2 linked regions of the Ruegeria pomeroyi DSS-3 genome follow. The protein of the gene in region 1 interacts with the protein of each later gene in a pairwise test. Links are inferred from orthologs where the notes say so. Each region holds a gene or a part of one and is shown on either strand. Other genes may lie near its edges.

Region 1 (10,823 bases):
CAGTGACGGGGCCGAGACCCATGCCCGCCGTCTGGTCAGTTTCCTGCGCCACTGAGGGCTGGGGCGGGAACGGCGATACGGCGCTCCTGCGCCCTGGCGCAGATCGCCCCGCCCGCCGTCCCGCAGGAATCCGCCTCGGCGGCGGTTTTGCAGACTTGCGGTCCGCTGGCAGTCGCGTCATTGTGCGCGGCACCAATTTACGGGTCCGGTTGAAACGGACGGGGACTCACCCCACCTTATCAGCCCGAGACAGGAGATGGCCGGGGGTCGCCTAGAACAGGGGCCGGTGCCATCTTGCCAATGAACAAGGATAGAGCATGCAAGAGCCTCTGAACGCCTCTTACCCCGTCCTGCCGCTGCGCGACATCGTGGTGTTCCCGCATATGATCGTGCCGCTTTTTGTCGGCCGCGAGAAATCGGTGCGGGCGCTGGAAGAGGTGATGCAGGAAGACAAGCAGATCCTGCTGTCGAGCCAGGTCGACCCCGGGATCGACGATCCCGACAGCGACGGCATCTACCGCACCGGCGTGCTGGCCAATGTGCTGCAGCTGCTGAAACTGCCCGATGGCACCGTCAAGGTGCTGGTCGAGGGGCAGGCACGGGTCAAGATCACCGGATTTCTGGAAAACGACGTCTTCTTCGAAGCGCGCGCCGAATACCTGACCGAGATCCCCGGCGACGTGACCACCACCCAGGCGCTGATCCGCACCGTGGGTGACGAATTCGAACGCTATGCCAAGGTGCGCAAGAACATCCCCGAAGAGGCGCTGGCCGCTGTCGGCGAAACCACCGAGCCGGCCAAGCTGGCCGATCTGGTCGCGGGCCATCTGGGCATCGAGGTGGGTCAGAAACAGGACCTGCTGGAAACCCTGTCCGTCAGCGAGCGGCTGGAGAAGGTCTATGGCCTGATGCAGGGCGAGATGAGCGTTCTGCAGGTCGAGAAGAAGATCAAGACCCGGGTCAAATCCCAGATGGAGAAGACCCAGCGCGAATATTATCTGAACGAACAGATGAAGGCGATCCAGCGCGAGCTGGGCGATGGCGAAGAAGGTGCCGGCGAGATCGCCGAGCTGGAAGACAAGATCGCCGCCACCAAACTGTCGAAAGAGGCGCGCGAAAAGGCCGAGGCCGAGCTGAAAAAGCTCAAGAACATGTCACCCATGTCGGCCGAGGCCACCGTGGTGCGCAATTATCTCGACTGGCTGCTGTCGATCCCGTGGGGCGTCAAATCCCGCGTCAAAAAGGATCTCGGCCGCGCCGAGGGCGTGCTGGATGCAGATCATTACGGTCTGGAAAAGGTCAAGGAACGCATCGTCGAGTATCTGGCGGTGCAGCAGCGCTCGGCCAAGCTGAAGGGGCCGATCCTGTGCCTTGTCGGCCCTCCGGGCGTGGGCAAGACCTCGCTGGGCAAATCGGTCGCAAGGGCGACCGGGCGCGAGTTCATCCGCATTTCGCTGGGCGGGGTGCGTGACGAGAGCGAGATCCGCGGTCACCGCCGGACCTATATCGGCTCGATGCCGGGCAAGATCATCCAGGCGCTGAAAAAGGCCAAGACCACCAATCCGCTCATCCTGCTCGACGAGATCGACAAGATGGGTCAGGATTTCCGGGGCGACCCGGCAAGCGCGATGCTCGAAGTGCTGGATCCGGAACAGAACAACACCTTCATGGACCACTATCTCGAGGTGGAATACGACCTCTCGAACGTGATGTTCCTGACTACGTCCAACAGCTATAACATGCCTGGGCCGCTGCTGGACCGGATGGAGATCATCCCGCTGGCGGGCTATACCGAGGTTGAAAAGCGCGAGATCGCCAAGCGCCACCTGCTGCCCAAGCAGACCAAGAACCACGGTCTGAGGGCCAAGGAGTTCGAGCTGTCCGATGGGGCGCTGACCGACATCATCCGCTATTACACCCGCGAGGCGGGAGTGCGGAACCTGGAACGCGAAGTGGCCAAGATTTGCCGCAAGGCGCTGACCAAGATCCTCAAGAAAGAGGCCGAGAAAGTCTCGGTAACCTCCGAGAATCTCGAGGATTTCCTGGGTGTGCGCCGGTTCAAGTTCGGTCTTGCCGAGAAGGATGACCAGATCGGTGTGGTCACCGGGCTTGCCTGGACCAGCGTCGGCGGCGATCTTCTGTCGATCGAGGCATTGCGCCTGCCCGGCAAGGGCCGGATGAAGACCACCGGCAAGCTGGGCGAGGTGATGAAGGAATCGATCGACGCGGCGGCCTCTTACGTGCGCTCGATCGCGCCCGCCATCGGGGTGAAACCGCCCCGGCTGGACCGCTGGGACATCCACGTGCACGTGCCCGAGGGAGCGACGCCCAAGGATGGCCCCAGTGCCGGTATCGCCATGGTTACCTCGATCGTGTCGGTGCTGACCCAGACGCCCGTCCGCAAGGACATCGCCATGACCGGCGAGGTCACCCTGCGCGGCAACGTGCTGGCCATCGGCGGGCTCAAGGAGAAGCTGCTGGCGGCCCTGCGCGGTGGCGTCAAGACGGTGCTTATCCCGGCAGAGAACGAAAAGGACCTGCCCGAGATCCCGGACAATGTGAAAGAGGGGCTGACGATCATCCCCGTCGCGCATGTGTCCGAGGTGCTGAAACAGGCGCTGGTACGCCAGCCCGAGGCGATCGAATGGGACGAGGCGGCCGAGGAAGAGGCGGCCGCCGCCAAATCGGCACTGCCGGGCGGTGACGGGGCCTCGGCCACGGCGCACTGAACGGCGCAGACATTACCGGCAAAGGCGGGCCCAGAGCCCGCCTTTGTTGTATGCGGACACCTGTTTTCAACTATTTTTTGCGTGAATGTAGCCAGATCGGAAACAACTGGCTAAGCTGCCGAAAACAAAACAACGGGGCACCAAATGGCAAAACGCAGTACACGGACGGCAACCACCACGCGCAAAACCACCACCCGCCGCAGCACCGGCGCCAAGACTGCGGCCAAGACCGCGGCCGCCCCGACAGAGGCCGAGCCGGCCGAGGCAGAGATGATGCCGGTCGACATCGCCGAAGCGCTGGACACGCCGCTGCCCGAAGTGGTGCGCGCCGAGGATGACGACGACCAGGACAGCGGCAACGAGTTGCGCAAGCGCGAGTTGATCGACCTGGTCGTTGCGCGCTCGGACGTGAAGAAGAAGTTCGTCAAACCCGCTGTCGAGGCGATGCTTGCGATCCTGGGCGAGGCGATCTCGCAAGAGCGCGACCTGAACCTGCAACCGCTGGGCAAACTCAAGGTGAACCGCTCGGCGGACAAGGGCAACGGGCAGGTGATCATCTGCAAATTGCGCCGCAGCACCCAGGCAGAGGAAGAAGTCGAAAAACTTGATGCGGACCCTCTTGCAGAGGCTGCCGAGTGACGCTAAAAGCCTGCCTCACGGGTGATTAGCTCAGTGGTAGAGCGCTTCGTTCACATCGAAGATGTCAGGAGTTCAAATCTCTTATCACCCACCAGAATTCGGAGCCGCCGAGTGAAAACTCGGCGGTTTTTCGTTGTGTCGCATGCGGTTGCGTCAGGTACCTGATGTGACTTACCAAAGAAAATGGCCCCCACTGGGTGTTCCAGAAGGGGCCATTTGCGCGGTTGTACCGGATCAGAGGCCGGGCAGGCGGTCGAGCAGGGCGCGGCGCCCGAACGTGGTGCCGGGACGCTCACCCAGGTCAAACCGCAGGCCGACCCCGACAAAGGCGTCGTTGTTGCTGAAATTGGCCACCCGGGCATTGCCGGTTCCGATCTCGCCATAAAGGTTGACGCCGCTGCCCAGGCCGTAATCGGCGCCGATGGCCATGCGGGTCATGTTGGCGCCGCTCTTGTTGTCCATGAAATCGACGCTGGCGTTCAGGCTCAGCGGGCCGCTGCCCACATCGCTGCTGATCTTGCCGCCCAGCAGGGTGGCATTGGCCCCCTGCACACGACCGCGCGAGAAATACCCCTCAAGCCGGATTGCAGAGAAATCATAGACCGCTTCGAGCCCATAGAAGTTGCGGTCGATGCCGCCGCCATCCTCGGTCCCCCAGAACCCGCCCACGGCGCCGCCATAGCCGAACTGGTAGATGCCATGCAGCGTGGCGCTGCGGCCGCTGCCGCCGATCTGGTCGAACTTGTAATACCCGACGTCAAGCTGGGTCGAGACCGAACTGCCCAGACCCAGTTCGAACGAACCTTGCAGCGCCTGTCGCGCGCCCTTCGACTTGCTGGTGAACTGATAGTGGTTGATGTCGACATTGGCGCCGACAAGGCTCTGTGCCGAAAGGTTGGCTGGGGCCAGGCCGACCGCCAGTACCGCCGCTGCCACGCGGAGTTTCATGCTGCTGCTCCTATGCCTGATGCGCAGGGGTGCGCGGGCGCTTTGCGCGCTCTCTGGCGGAATCATATACATCACGCCGAATCAGGTAAAGGTCCTTGATTATGCGGGCGGAATCCTGTTGGCGTCAGGTCCGGTACTGCCGGGCAGGGGCAAAGCACCCCGCCCGGCGCGCGGATCAGAACAGCGATTCCAGCAGCGGGCGGGTGTTCTCTGCCGTCATCGTTACCGGGTTGCCGCCGGTCGAGGGATCGTTCAGCGCGTCGCGCACCAGCACGTCGAGGTTGGGATCCTTGACGCCCAGGTCTGTCAGGGTTTTCGGGATGCCGAGCGAGGTATTCAACTCGTCGACATAGGCCGCGAACCCGTCGAACCCGCCCGCGATGCCCAGATAGGCGGCGGCCTGTGCCAGCACGCCCTCGACAGCGGGGCGGTTGAATTGCAGCACGGCGGGCATGCAGACCGCGTTGGTGGTGCCGTGGTGGGTGTGGTGATGTGCGCCGATGGGGTGCGACAGCGCATGGATGGCGCCCAGCCCTTTCTGGAACGCGGTGGCGCCCATGGCGGCGGCCGACATCATATGCGCGCGCGCCTCAAGGTCGGACCCATCGGCATAGGCGCGGGGCAGGTATTCCTTGACCAGTCGCATGCCTTCCAGCGCGATGCCCTGGCTCATCGGGTGGTAATGGGGCGAGCAATAGGCCTCGACGCAATGGGCAAAGGCATCAAGCCCGGTACCGGCGGTGATGAATTTCGGCATGCCCACGGTCAGTTCCGGGTCGCAGATCACCACCTTGGGCAGCATCAGCGGGTGGAAGATGATCTTTTTCTCATGGCTGTCGGAATTGGTGATCACGCCCGCGCGGCCCACTTCCGATCCGGTCCCGGCGGTGGTGGGCACGGCGACGATCGGGTGAATGCCTGCCGGGTCGGCGCGGGTCCACCAGTCGCCGATATCCTCGAAATCCCAGAGCGGGCGGGTCTGGCCTGCCATGAAGGCCAGCGTCTTGCCCAGATCGAGCCCCGAGCCGCCGCCAAAGGCGATCACCCCGTCATAGCCGCCCTCGCGATAGACCTTCAACCCGGCCTCGACATTGCGCTCGGTCGGGTTGGGATCAACCTCGGAAAACATCGCCCGGCCCAGGCCCGCGGCCTCCATCAGGTCGAGCGTGCGGGTGGTGATTTCCATCGCGGCCAGCCCCTTGTCGGTGACCAGCAGCGGTTTGGAGATACCGGCGGCCTTGCAGGCCTCGGCGATTTCGGCGATCCGCCCCGCGCCAAAGCGGATGGCGGTGGGATAGGACCAGTTGCCAACAAGTTTCATGGGCTTCAAGCCTTCTTCAGGTGATAGGATTTGGGACGGGTCAGGGCGTGAAAGCCCAGCACGGACAGGCCTGCGCCGCGACCGGTATCCTTGCAGCCGGTCCAGCAAAGCGCGGGGTCAAGGTAATCGCAGCGGTTCATGAACACGGTGCCGGTTTCCAGCCGCCTGCCGATCTCGTTGGCGCGGGCGGTGTCGCGGGTCCAGATCGAGGCGGTCAGCCCGAACTGGCAGTCGTTCATCAGCGCAATCGCCTCTTCGTCATCGGCGACGGGCATGATGCCGACGACGGGTCCGAATGTCTCTTCGCGCATGATCTCCATGTCATGGGTGACATTGGTCAGGATCTGCGGCGTCAGATAGGCGCCGCCGTCATCCTGTGCGAACCGCTCGATATGGGCGGTTGCGCCCTTGGCGATGGCATCCTCGATCTGGTCGCGCGCCACCTGGGCAAAGCGGACATTGGCCATCGGCCCGATGGTGGTCTCGGGGTCCAGCGGATTGCCCAGCTTGTAGCTGTTCACCAGCGCCACCGCCTTGTCGACAAAGGCGTTGAACAGGCTGGTATGCACATAGATCCGCTCGATCCCGCAACAGCACTGGCCCGAGTTGAACATGGCCCCGTCGATCAGCGTGTCGACAGCGGCATCCAGATCGGCATCGGCGCGGACATAGCCCGGGTCCTTGCCGCCCAGCTCGGTCGAGACGGGGATAAAGGTGCCGGCGGCGGCGCGTTCCATCGCCTGACCGCCCCGGACCGAGCCGGTGAAATTGACGAAATTGACCTTGCGGCGAGAAATCAGCTCGGCGGTGGTGTCATGGTCCAGCACGATGTTCTGGAACACATCCTCGGGGATGCCCGCAGCATGGAATGCCTCAGCCATGCGCTCGCCCACCTGCAGGGTCTGGGCGGCATGTTTCAGGATCACCGTATTGCCCGCCATCAGCGCGGGCGCGACCGTGTTGATCGCGGTCATATAGGGATAGTTCCAGGGCGCCACCACCAGCACCACGCCAAAGGGCTCGCGCTCGATCTTGCGCAGAAAGGCGTCGCTGTCCTCGACCACCAGCGGCGCCAGCGCGCTTTCGGCGATCCGGGCCATATAGGTGGCGCGCTCGTTGAAACCGCCGAACTCGCCGCCATAGCGGACCGGGCGGCCCATCTGATGGGCCAGTTCCACCGCCATGCGGTCGGTGGTCTTGCCCACCTCGGCCACCGCCGCCAGCACCAGCGCCACGCGCTCGGCCAGGGGGCGTGCTGCCCAAGCGGCTTGCGCGGCGCGGGCGCGCTCGGCGGCGTCCATGGCCGCCTCACGCGTGGCCGCGGGCCGCTCCAGATAGACCGATCCGTCGATCGGCGAGATGCATTGCACGGTTCTTGTCATGACCGAACTCCAGTTTCGGGGGGCATAAGCCACCCCTGTCTTCTTTCTGGTTCAAAATACTCCGGGGGGCGTGGGGGGGCTGGCCCCCCATTTGCCCACCGCTTCAGGCTTTCTCGAAACCGCGCGCGATTTCCCAATCGGTCACCACGCGGTCGAATTCCTCCTGCTCCCATTGGGCGCAGCGGGTGTAATGGTCGATCACCCAATCGCCCATCGCCGCGCGCAGCATGGCCGAGCCGTCCAGCGTGCCGACCGCATCGCGCAGGCTGCGCGGGATCTCGCCCGCCTCGGCATTGTCATAGACATCGCCGCTGGTGGGGGGCGCCAGCTCCAGCTTCTCCTCGATGCCTTGCAGGCCTGCCGCCAGCAGGGCCGCCTGCGCCAGATAGGGGTTCAGGTCCGAGCCGCCGATGCGGCATTCCATCCGTACACCCTTGGTGCCTTCGGCGCACATGCGGAACCCGGCGGTGCGGTTGTCCACCGACCAGACGGTCTTGGTGGGCGCAAAAGTGCCCTTCATGAAGCGTTTGTAGCTGTTCACGTAAGGCGCCAGGAAGAAGGTGTAGTCGGGCGCATAGCGGATCATCCCGGCGCAGAACTGGCGGCCCAGCTCGCTCAGCCCGTGCGGTGCATCCTTGTCGTAGAAGGCGGGTTCCGACCCGCGCCACAGCGACAGGTGCACATGGCTGGCGCTGCCGACCCGGTCATGGTGCCATTTCGGCAGAAAGCTGGCGGCATGGCCATGCTGATGGGCGATCTCCTTGGTGGCATGTTTGGCGATCGTGTGGTGATCGGCACAGGCCAGCGCGTCGGCATAGCGGATGTTCAGTTCTTCCTGGCCTGCCTCGGCCTCGCCCTTGGTGTTCTCGACCGGGATGCCGGCGGCGAAGAGATGGTTGCGCAGCGGGCGCATCACATGCTCTTCCTTGCTGGTCTGCAGGATGTGGTAATCCTCGTTATAGCCCGAGATCGGGGTCAGGTTGCGATAGCCGGTCTTGCGGATCTCGTCGAACGTGCCCTCGAACAGAAAGAATTCCAGTTCGGTCGCCATCATCGGCGTCAGCCCCAGCGCCTCGGCGCGGGCGATCTGCGCCTTCAGGACCTGGCGCGGCGAATGTGGCACCGGTTCATGGCTGTGGTGATCCAGCACGTCGCACAGCACCATCACCGTACCTTCGAGCCAGGGCAGGGGGCGCAGCGTGCTCAGATCGGGCTTCATCACGTAATCGCCATAGCCGGCCTGCCACGAGGTGGCGCGATAGCCGTCCGGCGTGGCCATCTCCAGATCGGTGGCCAGCAGGTAGTTGCAGCAATGGGTTTCCTCATAGGCGCTGTCGAGGAAGTTCTGTGCATGGAACCGCTTGCCCATCAGGCGGCCCTGCATGTCGACCAGGCAGACCAGAACCGTGTCGACGGTGCCTGCGGCAACCTGGGCTTTCAGCGTTTCGAATGTGAGCATGTCACGACCTTTGGATTGGGTGGGGTCAAGAATTTTCGTCGAAAATTCTGTCGCGGAGACCGGCCCGCCGCAAGGGGCGGCGGGCCGGGTCTGTGATTTAGCCGTAGCGATAGGGCCGCCCGGCCTTGGCCATGTCGGCGTTATACTTCTTGAAGATCTCGACAACCTTGGCCTTGGTCTCGGATTCCGCCGCGATCTCGTCCCAGAACTTGACTGCCGCCGCTTCGACCTGCGCCCATTCGGCATCCGGGATCGAGGTCAGCTGCATCTTGGTGCCATTGACGCGCAGGCTTGCCTCGCCGCCCCAATACCACCACTGGCGATAGTAATGCGACTGATCGCAGCAGACCCGGAACAGGGTTTGCAGATCCTCGGGCAGTTCGTTCCAGCGGTCCATGTTGGCAAAGAAGCTGCCGGCCCAGGCGCCCGAGATATTGTTGGTCAGGAAGTAATTGGTCACATCGGCCCAGCCGACCGTGTAATCCTCGGTGATGCCCGACCAGGCGATGCCATCAAGCTCGCCGGTTTGCACCGCGACCTCGATATCTTCCCACGGCAGGGTGACCGGCACTACGCCGAACTGTGCCAGGAAGCGGCCGGCGGTGGGGAAGGTAAAGACGCGTTTGCCGTTCAAGTCGGCCAGGCTGTTGATCGGGTCTTTGGTGGCGAAATGGCAGGGGTCCCAGGCGCCGGCGCTGATATGCTTGACGCCGACCTTGGAATACTCCGCGTCCCAGATCTCGTTCAGCCCGTACTGGTTGAACAGCACCGGCACGTCCAGCGAGTAGCGCGAGGCAAAGGGGAAATAACCGCCGAACACGGTGACCTCGGTGGGCGAGGCCATCGAGTCGTCATCGGACTGCACCGCGTCGATGGTGCCGCGCTGCATAGCGCGGAACAGCTCGCCCGTCGGGACCAGCTGATCGGCATAGAACAGCTCGATCTGCATGCGGTCGCCGGCGATCTTGTTGAACATGGCAATGGCGGGGTCGATCACATGGGCGGCCAGCGCCGGGCCCGCATAGGTCTGCATGCGCCATTTGATCGTCGATTGCGCCAGCGCCGGGGTGGCGAGCGGCGCGGCCGCCGCGCCAACGGCGGCGGTGGTGATAAACTTGCGTCTTGTGGTCATCGGTTCTCTCCCAATTGCAAAAGGGTGGATTGGATGCCCCGGTTCATTCCGGGATCACTTGTTGTAGACAGTCTCGGGCAGCCACAGCGCGATCTGCGGAAAGATCATGATGATCGCCAGCGCCAGGGTCATCACCAGCACGAAGGGCAGGATCGAGCCATAGATGTCGCGCAGGGTGATCTCGGGCGGCGCCATGGCCCGCATCAGGAACAGGTTATAGCCAAACGGCGGCGTCATATAGGCGATCTGGGTGGTGATCGTATAAAGCACGCCGTACCAGATCAGGTCGAACCCCAGCGCGCCCACCAGCGGCACGTACAGCGGCGCCACGATCACCAGCATCGCGGTATCGTCTAGAAAGGTGCCCATGATGATGAAGCTGAGCTGCATCAGGATCAGGATGACCCAGGGGTTCAGCCCCAGCCGCTCGGTGAACAGATCCTCGATCGCCTTGACCGCGCCCAGCCCATCGAACACCGCGCCAAAGGCAAGTGCGGCCAGGATGATCCACATGAACATGCACGAGATACCCAAGGTGGAGCGGACCGAGGTCTCGAACACCTGACGGTTCATCCGGCCCTTGAACACGGCGGCCAGAAAGGCCGTCAGCGCGCCGATGGCCGAGCTTTCCACCAATGAGGTCCAGCCGTTGACAAAGGGCACCATCATCGCGGCAAAGATACCCAGCGGCAGCAGGCCCGCGCGCAACAGGCGCAGTTTCTCGCCCATCGGCACGTCACGCTCCTCGGGTGACAGCGCCGGGCCAAGGGCCGGGTTCAGCCGGCAGCGGATCGCGATATAGAGGATGAACATGGCCGCCATCATCAGGCCCGGCAACACGCCCGCCAGCCACAGCTGGCCCACCGGCTGGCGCGCGATCATCGCGTAAAGCACCAGCACCACCGAAGGGGGCACCAGGATCCCCAGACTGGACCCGGCCTGAATGACCCCCGTGACCATCTTCTTGTCGTAGCCGCGTTTCAACAGCTCGGGCAGGGCGATGGTGGCACCGATGGCCATGCCCGCCACCGACAGCCCGTTCATCGCCGAGATTAGCACCATCAGCCCGATGGTGCCGATGGCCAGCCCGCCGTTAAGGCCGCCCATCCAGACATGGAACATCTTGTAGAGATCGTCGGCGATCTTGGATTCCGACAGCACGTAGCCCATGAAGATGAACATCGGCAGGGTCAGCAGCGGATACCATTTCATC
Region 2 (8,012 bases), 350 kb from region 1 along the record:
GTCATGGGCGTCGCGAAAGACGCGGCGGAAATCATTGCTGCGCTCCAGGCGGCTCCAGTCGACCGGAGCGATGCTGCGCTGGCTCATGTGCAGGGTCGGGTCGATCATGTGGAAGCCCTGCTCCTGATAATGGAGCTTCCACTCGTCGCTGTAGGTGACATAGCCGTGGATGGCGCCAGCTGCCGGGTTCAGCCCGGCATAGGCAGCATGGTCCATCTCAAGCTTTTCGCGCACTTGCAGAAGGAAGTCCGAATAAACGGCTTCCGACTTTGGCAAAGTCCCGAGATCGACAATATCCATCTACTGCACCTGTTCGATCAGAACAGGGCGGAAGACCCGTTATCCGGGCACTTTTTCCCCGGACATTTGCGTATCAACCGCCATCGTTCTGACAAAGGCAAGAACAGCACGCTTTTGCGCTGGAGGCAAGCTGCTATAAATCTCGACCATTTCTACAGAATCGCGATCCTGCAGGAACATCAGCCGGTCGACGGGCGCATCGCTGCCATCGATCACGCCGGAGTCCGGTGCCTGGATGCCTTCGAAGAAATGACTGATATGCACATCGAGCACTTCGGCAATCGCCCAAAGGCGCGACGCGCTGACCCGGTTCGCACCGGATTCATATTTCTGAACCTGCTGAAAACGCACTCCGACCGCCCGGCCAAGCTCGGCCTGGCTGAGACCAAGCGCCGAGCGCCTGGCGCGGATGCGGCGCCCTACTACGGTATCGACTGTATCCATACCTTCACCTGTTAAGCCCTACATTTGACGAGTGCCTATATTCCAGAACCAGCAGGTATTTCACCGGCAAGACCCCCCGACACTCGATCATCACGAACACAGCTTGCCCCATCACACGCATCGAAGCAACGATTTTCATGCTAAGGTTGCGGTAGGGTTAAGGCGGCTCCGATCGGGGGTTATGTCTACTAATGATTTGGTATCAACGGCTTGGCGGAGCCGAGATTTGATCATTTCCGGGCCGTTGCCGCCGGCGTCACCCTGGTTGGAACCATTTGTAAGCGAAGGGATTTATCCTGTCGGAACCTGGGGAGCGCCACTGGTCCAGGGCGCTGGCGCAGCGCCCTGCAGCGCGTTGGTGTATTGCAGATTCACAAATCTATTGACGTCGCGTCAAGAGGCGGGGCGCAAACCGGTCTCGACCAGCATGCCGCGCCGCTTCGCCTCGTAGTAGTAGCCCGAGGCATAGAGCTGAATCGCCCGGTCCTGGCTGCCATCGGCCAGCAGCCAGGCGCCGCGCAGGTATTTGCCCGCATATTGCAGGTTGGTATCTGCATCCAGCAGCCCTTCGGGCCCACCGCGATAGCCCATGGTGCGGGCGGTCGCAGGCAGGATCTGGAGCAGGCCGTAATAGGGCCGGTTGACCGCCCAGGGGCGATGGGTGCTTTCGCGGATCGCCAGCTTGTGCACCAGATTGCGCGGCAGTTCATAGTGATCGGCCCAGCGGTTGATCGCGGCGCGCAGCTCGGGCGTTTCGTTGGGGTAGAGCGGCGGATTGAAGGTCGCGGCAGGTTCCGGTTCGCGCCCGCAGGCGGCAACGGGCAGGGCAAGACCGGTCAGCAACAGGGCGCGGCGGGTGAACTGCATCGGGGGCTCCTTGGTCGCGTCAATCCCCGAGGCAAATACCCGCTTGGACGCGGTCTGCGAAGAGAGAATTGCGTCCGGTACCCGCGGATGGGCGGATTACAGCCAGCGGCGGGGCGTCGTCCATGAAAAAAGGCCGCGCGGGCAGCGCGGCCTTTCAATCTTGTTCCCCTGCGGGAAACCGATCAGGCGGTTTCGTCGCTGGCGGGGGCCTGGTCGTCGTCGTCGGACGCGGCGCCGCCGAGATCGTCGAACAGTTCGGCGATCTCGAATTCAGCGGCGGCCTCTTCTTCGGCGGCCAGTTCCTGGATCGACTTGCCCGATGCCTGCAGCTCGGCCTCTTCGGGCGAGCGTGCGATGTTCAGGTTGATGCTGACCTCGACCTCGGGGTGCAGGCGCACGGCGACGGTGTGCAGACCCAGGTCCTTGATCGGAGCGATCAGGGCGATCTGCTTCTTGTCGACCGAGAAGCCGGCTTCGGTGGCGGCTTCGGCGGCGTCACGCGGGGTGACCGAGCCATACAGCGCGCCGGCATCCGATGCCGAGCGAATCACGACGAACTGCTGTCCGTCGAGCTTGACGGCCAGGGCCTCGGCTTCCTGCTTGGTTTCCAGGTTGCGGGCTTCGAGCTGAGCTTTCTGCGCTTCGAACTGGGCGATGTTCGCATCCGATGCGACCAGCGCCTTGCTTTGCGGCAGCAGGAAGTTGCGGGCATAGCCCGATTTGACGTCCACGACGTCGCCCATCTGACCCAGCTTGGCCACGCGTTCGAGAAGGATAACTTGCATGTGCTTATCTCCTTACTTCACGGCGTAGGGCAGCAGGGCGAGGAAGCGCGCGCGCTTGATGGCACGGGCCAGTTCGCGCTGCTTCTTGGCCGAGACGGCGGTGATGCGCGAGGGCACGATCTTGCCGCGTTCGCTGATATAGCGCTGCAGCAGCTTGGTGTCCTTGTAGTCGATCTTGGGTGCGTTGTCGCCCGAGAAGGGGCACACCTTGCGACGGCGGAAAAACGGTTTAGCGGCCATAACTTGATGTCCTTTCCTAATGCGGGCTTAGCGGCGTTCGCGGCGGCTGTCGCGCTCGTCGCGCTTCTGCATCTGGACCGAGGGTCCTTCGGCGTGCTCGTCGACCTTGATGGTCAGAACGCGCATCACGTCGTCATGCAGGCGCATCAGGCGTTCCATTTCCTGCACGGCGGACGCGGGTGCGTCGGTGCGCAGGAAGGCATAGTGGCCCTTGCGGTTCTTGTTGATCTTGTAGGCCATCGTCTTGACGCCCCAGTACTCGTGGTCGACCAGGCTGCCGCCATTGTCGCTGAGTACGGCACCGAAATGTTCGATGAGGCCTTCGGCTTGCGTGTTGGACAGATCCTGACGCGCAATCATGACATGCTCATAGAGAGGCATGCGATCTCCTGTTTTCTATCTAGGCGCATTTCATAGGCGGGGCCCCTGATCCTTTCACGGCCCTGCCACGAGAGACTGCGCGGTTCACGTATTCTGTGAAAGGATGGCCCCATATACACGCCTGCGCGGCGGGGGCAAGAGGCTTGGTCCGCTCACATCTCTGGCCACATGCCCAGGTTGCGCACGACCAGGTGCCGCTCAATTACCCCGAGCCTGCCGCATTCCCGTCGCAATGTTTATCGAACGTTAACCCTGCCGGACACAACCCGGCGGAGAACCTGGCGCAGGGAGCGCGACCCGACATGCACGTGGCACAGCAACAGACGCTTCGCAACCGGATGCCGCTGCCGTCTTTTGAAGAGACGGTGCCGCTGATGATCACCTTTGCCCCCAACTGGCCGCTGCGTACCGTGATCTTTCGGGTGATCGGAACCGCGCTGGTGATTGGTGCGGCCTCGATGTGGTTGCTGCCGGGGTCCAACAACGGGGCCGATGCGGCGCTGATGAAGCTGGGCGTGTCGCTGTTCTTCTTCTTCTGCGGTCTGGCGCTGTTGATGATCCATCATCAGGACAACCAGCCCGATGCCTATTTCGACCCGATCCGGCGCGAGGTGCGGGTGCTGCAAAAGAACAACCGTGGCCGCCCGCAGACGATCCTGCGCCGCAGCTATGACAGCCTGGGCGCGGCCCGGTTCAACGAGCATTATCTGGAGATCTGCGATGTGGACGGTTCGATCCTGATGCGTCTTCCGATCCCCTCGGCCGAAATCCGCCAGGCCCTGCGCAGCCAGTTGAGCGGATTCGTGACCATCCCGACCTGAAGCCCGGTCACTGTTCATTCTTCAACAGAGTCTGTGGAGCAGGGCAGATTGCCCGCGCAGCCCGCTTACCCCATGTCTGGGTCAAGGCAAGGACAGCCGTCCGCCTGAACCCACAAGACAAGACATGGAGCGACAGAATGAAATCCACCCGCCTTGCCGCCGCGCTGATCCTGGCCGGCCTTGCCAGCGCCGCCACCGCCGCCCCCGAGAAATACCTGCTGGATTCCAGCCACAGCCAGGTCGTGTTCAGCTATAACCACCTGGGCTATTCCACCACCACCGGCATGTTCTCGGGGTTCGAGGGCGAAATCATGTTCGACAAGGAAGACCCCGCCGCGTCGTCGGTGACCGTGTCGATGCCGGTCCTGTCGATGTTCACCGGTTGGCAGGCACGCGAAGATCATTTCTTCTCGGGTGACTTCTTTGGCGCCAAGGACGGCGACATGATCACCTTTGCCTCGACCGCGATCGAGGTGACCGGCGAGACCACCGCTAAGATCACCGGTGATCTGACCATGAACGGCGTGACCAAGCCGGTGGTGCTGGACGCGGTGCTGAACCAGATGGGCGACCACCCGATGGCGGGCAAGCCCTGGGCCGGGTTCGATGCAACCACCACCGTGGTACGCTCGGATTTCAACCTTGGCAAATTCGCGCCCTTCGTCGGCGACGAGGTTGAACTGCGCATCTCGGTCGAGGCGATGAAGGCCGACTAAGGCCTCTGTCACAGAGACACGGAAATCCGGGCCCGTCGGCCAGCCCTTTGCAATAAATGGCGCATGTGAAAAGGGTGAGGGCTCGAAGCGCACAGGCAGCTTCGAGCCCAAAGACGTCTATGCTACGGCGTGCCTGAATGCTCGCTCTTGACGTTAAAACGGTGTTGGAGAAGGTGTATTGCAGTGCTAGGGTTCAAGCGATTTTCTGACAATAGCCTTGACCACAAACGGAGAGATTTTTTCAATGAAGAGGCTCACAAGGCTTGTTGTGGCGAATGAGCTTTCGAACAACCATCACATGAGAAAGATTCATCGACTTTTTGGTCGAGTTTTCATAGAGGACGTTTTCACGCCGCGCGGCCCAGTAAATAGAAAAATGTATATTAACAGAGGCCAAGTAGAAGATGACTTGGCTAGGTCTGCCAATGACACATTGCACATCATCATCTTTGGCAACAGTGGGTGCGGGAAGTCGTGGCTATACAAGAAGGTATTCAAAGAGAAGGGGATTTTTTTTCTCACCGTAAACCTTTCTGGGGCTTCAAGTCAGCAGTCAATTGCAAAAGAGCTAGTTTCAACAGTTGGTCGGCGTAATGGAACTGGCCGTGTCAAGAAGGCTAAGTCTCACGGATTCTCTTGGTTCATTACATATTCCGAGACTGAAGAGCTTTCAACGGAGCTCGATGGTCATGATGCTTTCCTTAACGCCTTGAAGCATTGCCGAAAATTGGCAGGCAGAAGGCCGGCGTTCCTCGTTTTTGAGAATCTAGAGCTCATCTTCGAACAAAGGGATTTGCTGAGGGAGCTGGGCAACATTATTGCGTTGCTCGATGACGATCAGTTTGCCAAGTTTGACGTGAGAATTGCGATTGTGGGAACGCCGAGCAACATTCGAAACTATTTTCGAAGCGTTCCGAGGCTTGAGACAATTGCCAATCGTCTTATCGAGCTGGAAGAAATCGCTCGACTCAGCGATGAAGACGTCGCTCGCTTCGTCGAACGCGGCTTTAGAACGCTCCTCAAGTATCGCGAAGAAACGAATGCTGTTAACTATTTGATCCGGCGCGCAATTACTGTCACAAGAGGCAATGCACAACGTTTGCACGAGTTTTGCAAAGAAGTTGCCTTGCAGGGACAGCAAGACAGGTTCCTGAGCCTTGAGCGAATAGAAAAGGGAGAGCGAGAATGGCTAAGGCGTCGTTTTCACATCAATCAAACTACTGTTGCAAGTTGGATTGTTGATCCAGCACGAGAAACTGCGCTTATGGGGCAGTATTTGAAAGATGGTTACGTATCAGACTTGCTTTTACAAAATTTGTATCTTTGTGCACTTGGTTTAGTCAAGGAGGACGAATTCACAGTGCAAGATGTTACTGAGTTGATCCAAGATGAGCTTTCCGCGCACCCAGTAACGCAGAAGGTCCTACGAAAGCTAGAAGGTCAGATAGCGATGCGAACTGGATCAATGCTTGCAAAGCTAGCAGACGACATAAATGGGGCAAGCCACCCGATCTTGGACAGATTTGAACCCCCGTCGGGAAATCGCATATTTCGCTTTAGAGATATGCAATATCAAATGTGTCTTTCTTCCATGTTTAACGTATTCGACAATGGAAGGCGGGTCGAAATCAATCATCCGTCTTGGGTTTCGTCTACCGATGACGCGCAACAGCGGACATCGGTAGAATAGCGGCCAAAGCCAACTTTATCCCGCATTGCCGCCAACCTTCACAGACAACGCCCGAAGAAATCTTCGGGCGTCACTTTCGGACATCGCGCTTCGCCTGGAATGCGTTCGGCCCGATGTTGCACCATTTATCACAAAAGGCCGGGCCCGTCGGGACCCGGCTTTTTTCGCTGCTCTATCGTGTGGCGGTCAGGGATACATCGACCGTGACCGGGAATTTCAGCGAGCTTTCGTCGGGCATGTTGGCTCCGATCCCGAAATCGCGCCGGTCGAGCGTGACGGTGCCGCGCATGCGGGCGGTATCGCCGTCAAGCTCCAGATCGAAGGGCAGGGTGAGCGGGACGCTGGCGCCGCGCAGGCTCAGCTCGCCCCGTGCCTCGTGGCCGGTTTCGGTGCGGTGCAGCGTGGCGGTGAAATCCGCGGTGGGAAACTGCGCGGCATCGAAGAAATCCGCGCCCATCGCCTGGGCGGTGACCGATCCCAGCGCCAGAGAGGGGATGGCGATGGTGACGGTGACCTCGCCCGTCGGACCGGGTGTCTCGCGCGGATCATACCGGATCGCGGCGGTCCAGTCGGCGAAGCTGCCGCTGACGGCGCTGCCCAGCTGGGTGACGGTGATCGCCAGCGTGCCTTCGCTTACCTGCCAGTCCGAGGCCACCGGTGCCAGCGCCGTGCGTTGCACCTCTGCCGGTGCGTGCGGGGCGGAATGTGTGTTCACCCATGCGCCAGCGCCAAATGCGCCCAGCCAGACCAGCAGCGCCAGCAGCAGCGGTGCGGCGCTGTGGACCTGTTTGGGCGGCATGGGCAAGTCGATCCGCCCCGGCAGCATCCGCCGCAGGGTTGCGTCGCGGTCGATCAGGTGGTGTTTCAATGCGCCCGCCACATGCAGCGCCAGCGCCCCCAGCAACACCAGCAGAAAGGCGCGGTGCAGCACGGCGGTGAGTTCCGCCAGCGCGGCGCTTTTGGGCACCATCGGCAGGGATTGGCCCAGCGGCCACCAGATCGGAGCGAAGCCCTCGGTCGCGGCATGGTGGATCCAGCCGCTGAGCGGCACCAGCACCAAGGCGCCATAGAGCAGCCAGTGCACGGTTTCGGCCGCCAGCGCCTCGGCCCGGTGGTCGGCGTTCAGCAGCCCGGGGCGTTTCTGGGTCAGCGCCCAGAAGATGCGCAGCAAGGCCACCGCAAACAGAGCGATGCCCAATGTCTTGTGCGCCGAGAACAGCCAGGCGGCGCGTGCGATCTCTTCGGCGCCGGCGCCCCCGGCGGTGGCCCGCCCGGCGGCCTGATCGGCAACCCAGCCCAGCGGCAGCAGGGTCACGATCAGCAATGCGGTCAACCAGTGCAGGCCCTTGGCCACGCCGCCATAGCTGTGTGGGGTATTGGTCAGGGTCATCACGCTCTCCGAATGCTCGTTGCTCCTTGCAACCTGCGGTCTGTGCCGCCGCTGCACAATATGCGCCTTTGCACAGCTCCCGTGTCGGGATGCAGAGCTTGTGCGGCGCGGGCGGGGCGGCTACACCCGGCGTTAACGTTTCAGAGAGCGAAGGGACAGAGATGACGACCGCATTCGTGTTTCCCGGGCAGGGCGCCCAGACCATCGGCATGGGCAAGGCGCTGGCCGAGGCCTATCCGGCCGCGCAGGCCGTGTTCGACGAGGTCGACGCGGCGCTGGGAGAGAAGCTGAGCGCGCTGATCTGGGAGGGCGATATCGAGACCCTGACGCTGACGCAGAATGCGCAACCGGCGCTGATGGCGACCTCGATGGCGGCGA

What was found.
Region 2: the proteins of lon (region 1) and rplI interact in binary tests that used the Escherichia coli proteins (3 or more experiments, as listed by UniProt). The link is inferred for Ruegeria pomeroyi DSS-3 from one-to-one orthologs.

What each region holds. Positions count from the first base shown.
Region 1 is NC_003911.12:2,759,486-2,770,308, reverse strand. What follows is about bases 17-3,023. They hold lon (endopeptidase La), read left to right. Parts: upstream 17-317; coding sequence 318-2,729; downstream 2,730-3,023. Other genes in these bases: SPO_RS13250 (HU family DNA-binding protein), read left to right, coding at 2,874-3,023; SPO_RS13260 (hypothetical protein), read left to right, coding at 17-55. In the rest of the region: more of SPO_RS13260, read left to right, coding at 1-16; more of SPO_RS13250, read left to right, coding at 3,024-3,368; SPO_RS13240 (porin), read right to left, coding at 3,603-4,316; SPO_RS13235 (iron-containing alcohol dehydrogenase), read right to left, coding at 4,492-5,637; SPO_RS13230 (aldehyde dehydrogenase family protein), read right to left, coding at 5,643-7,019; SPO_RS13225 (glutamine synthetase family protein), read right to left, coding at 7,123-8,478; SPO_RS13220 (TRAP transporter substrate-binding protein), read right to left, coding at 8,576-9,610; SPO_RS13215 (TRAP transporter large permease), read right to left, coding at 9,665-10,823.
Region 2 is NC_003911.12:2,415,493-2,423,504, reverse strand. The notes cover bases 596-3,557. They hold rplI (50S ribosomal protein L9), read right to left. Parts: upstream 2,397-3,557; coding sequence 1,794-2,396; downstream 596-1,793. Other genes in these bases: SPO_RS11560 (hypothetical protein), read left to right, coding at 3,320-3,557; rpsF (30S ribosomal protein S6), read right to left, coding at 2,664-3,017; rpsR (30S ribosomal protein S18), read right to left, coding at 2,409-2,636; SPO_RS11580 (lytic transglycosylase domain-containing protein), read right to left, coding at 1,138-1,611; SPO_RS11585 (helix-turn-helix domain-containing protein), read right to left, coding at 596-744. In the rest of the region: SPO_RS11590 (LuxR family transcriptional regulator), read right to left, coding at 1-300; more of SPO_RS11585, read right to left, coding at 340-595; more of SPO_RS11560, read left to right, coding at 3,558-3,838; SPO_RS11555 (YceI family protein), read left to right, coding at 3,976-4,554; SPO_RS11550 (ATP-binding protein), read left to right, coding at 4,853-6,244; SPO_RS11545 (cytochrome b/b6 domain-containing protein), read right to left, coding at 6,417-7,634; fabD (ACP S-malonyltransferase), read left to right, coding at 7,796-8,012.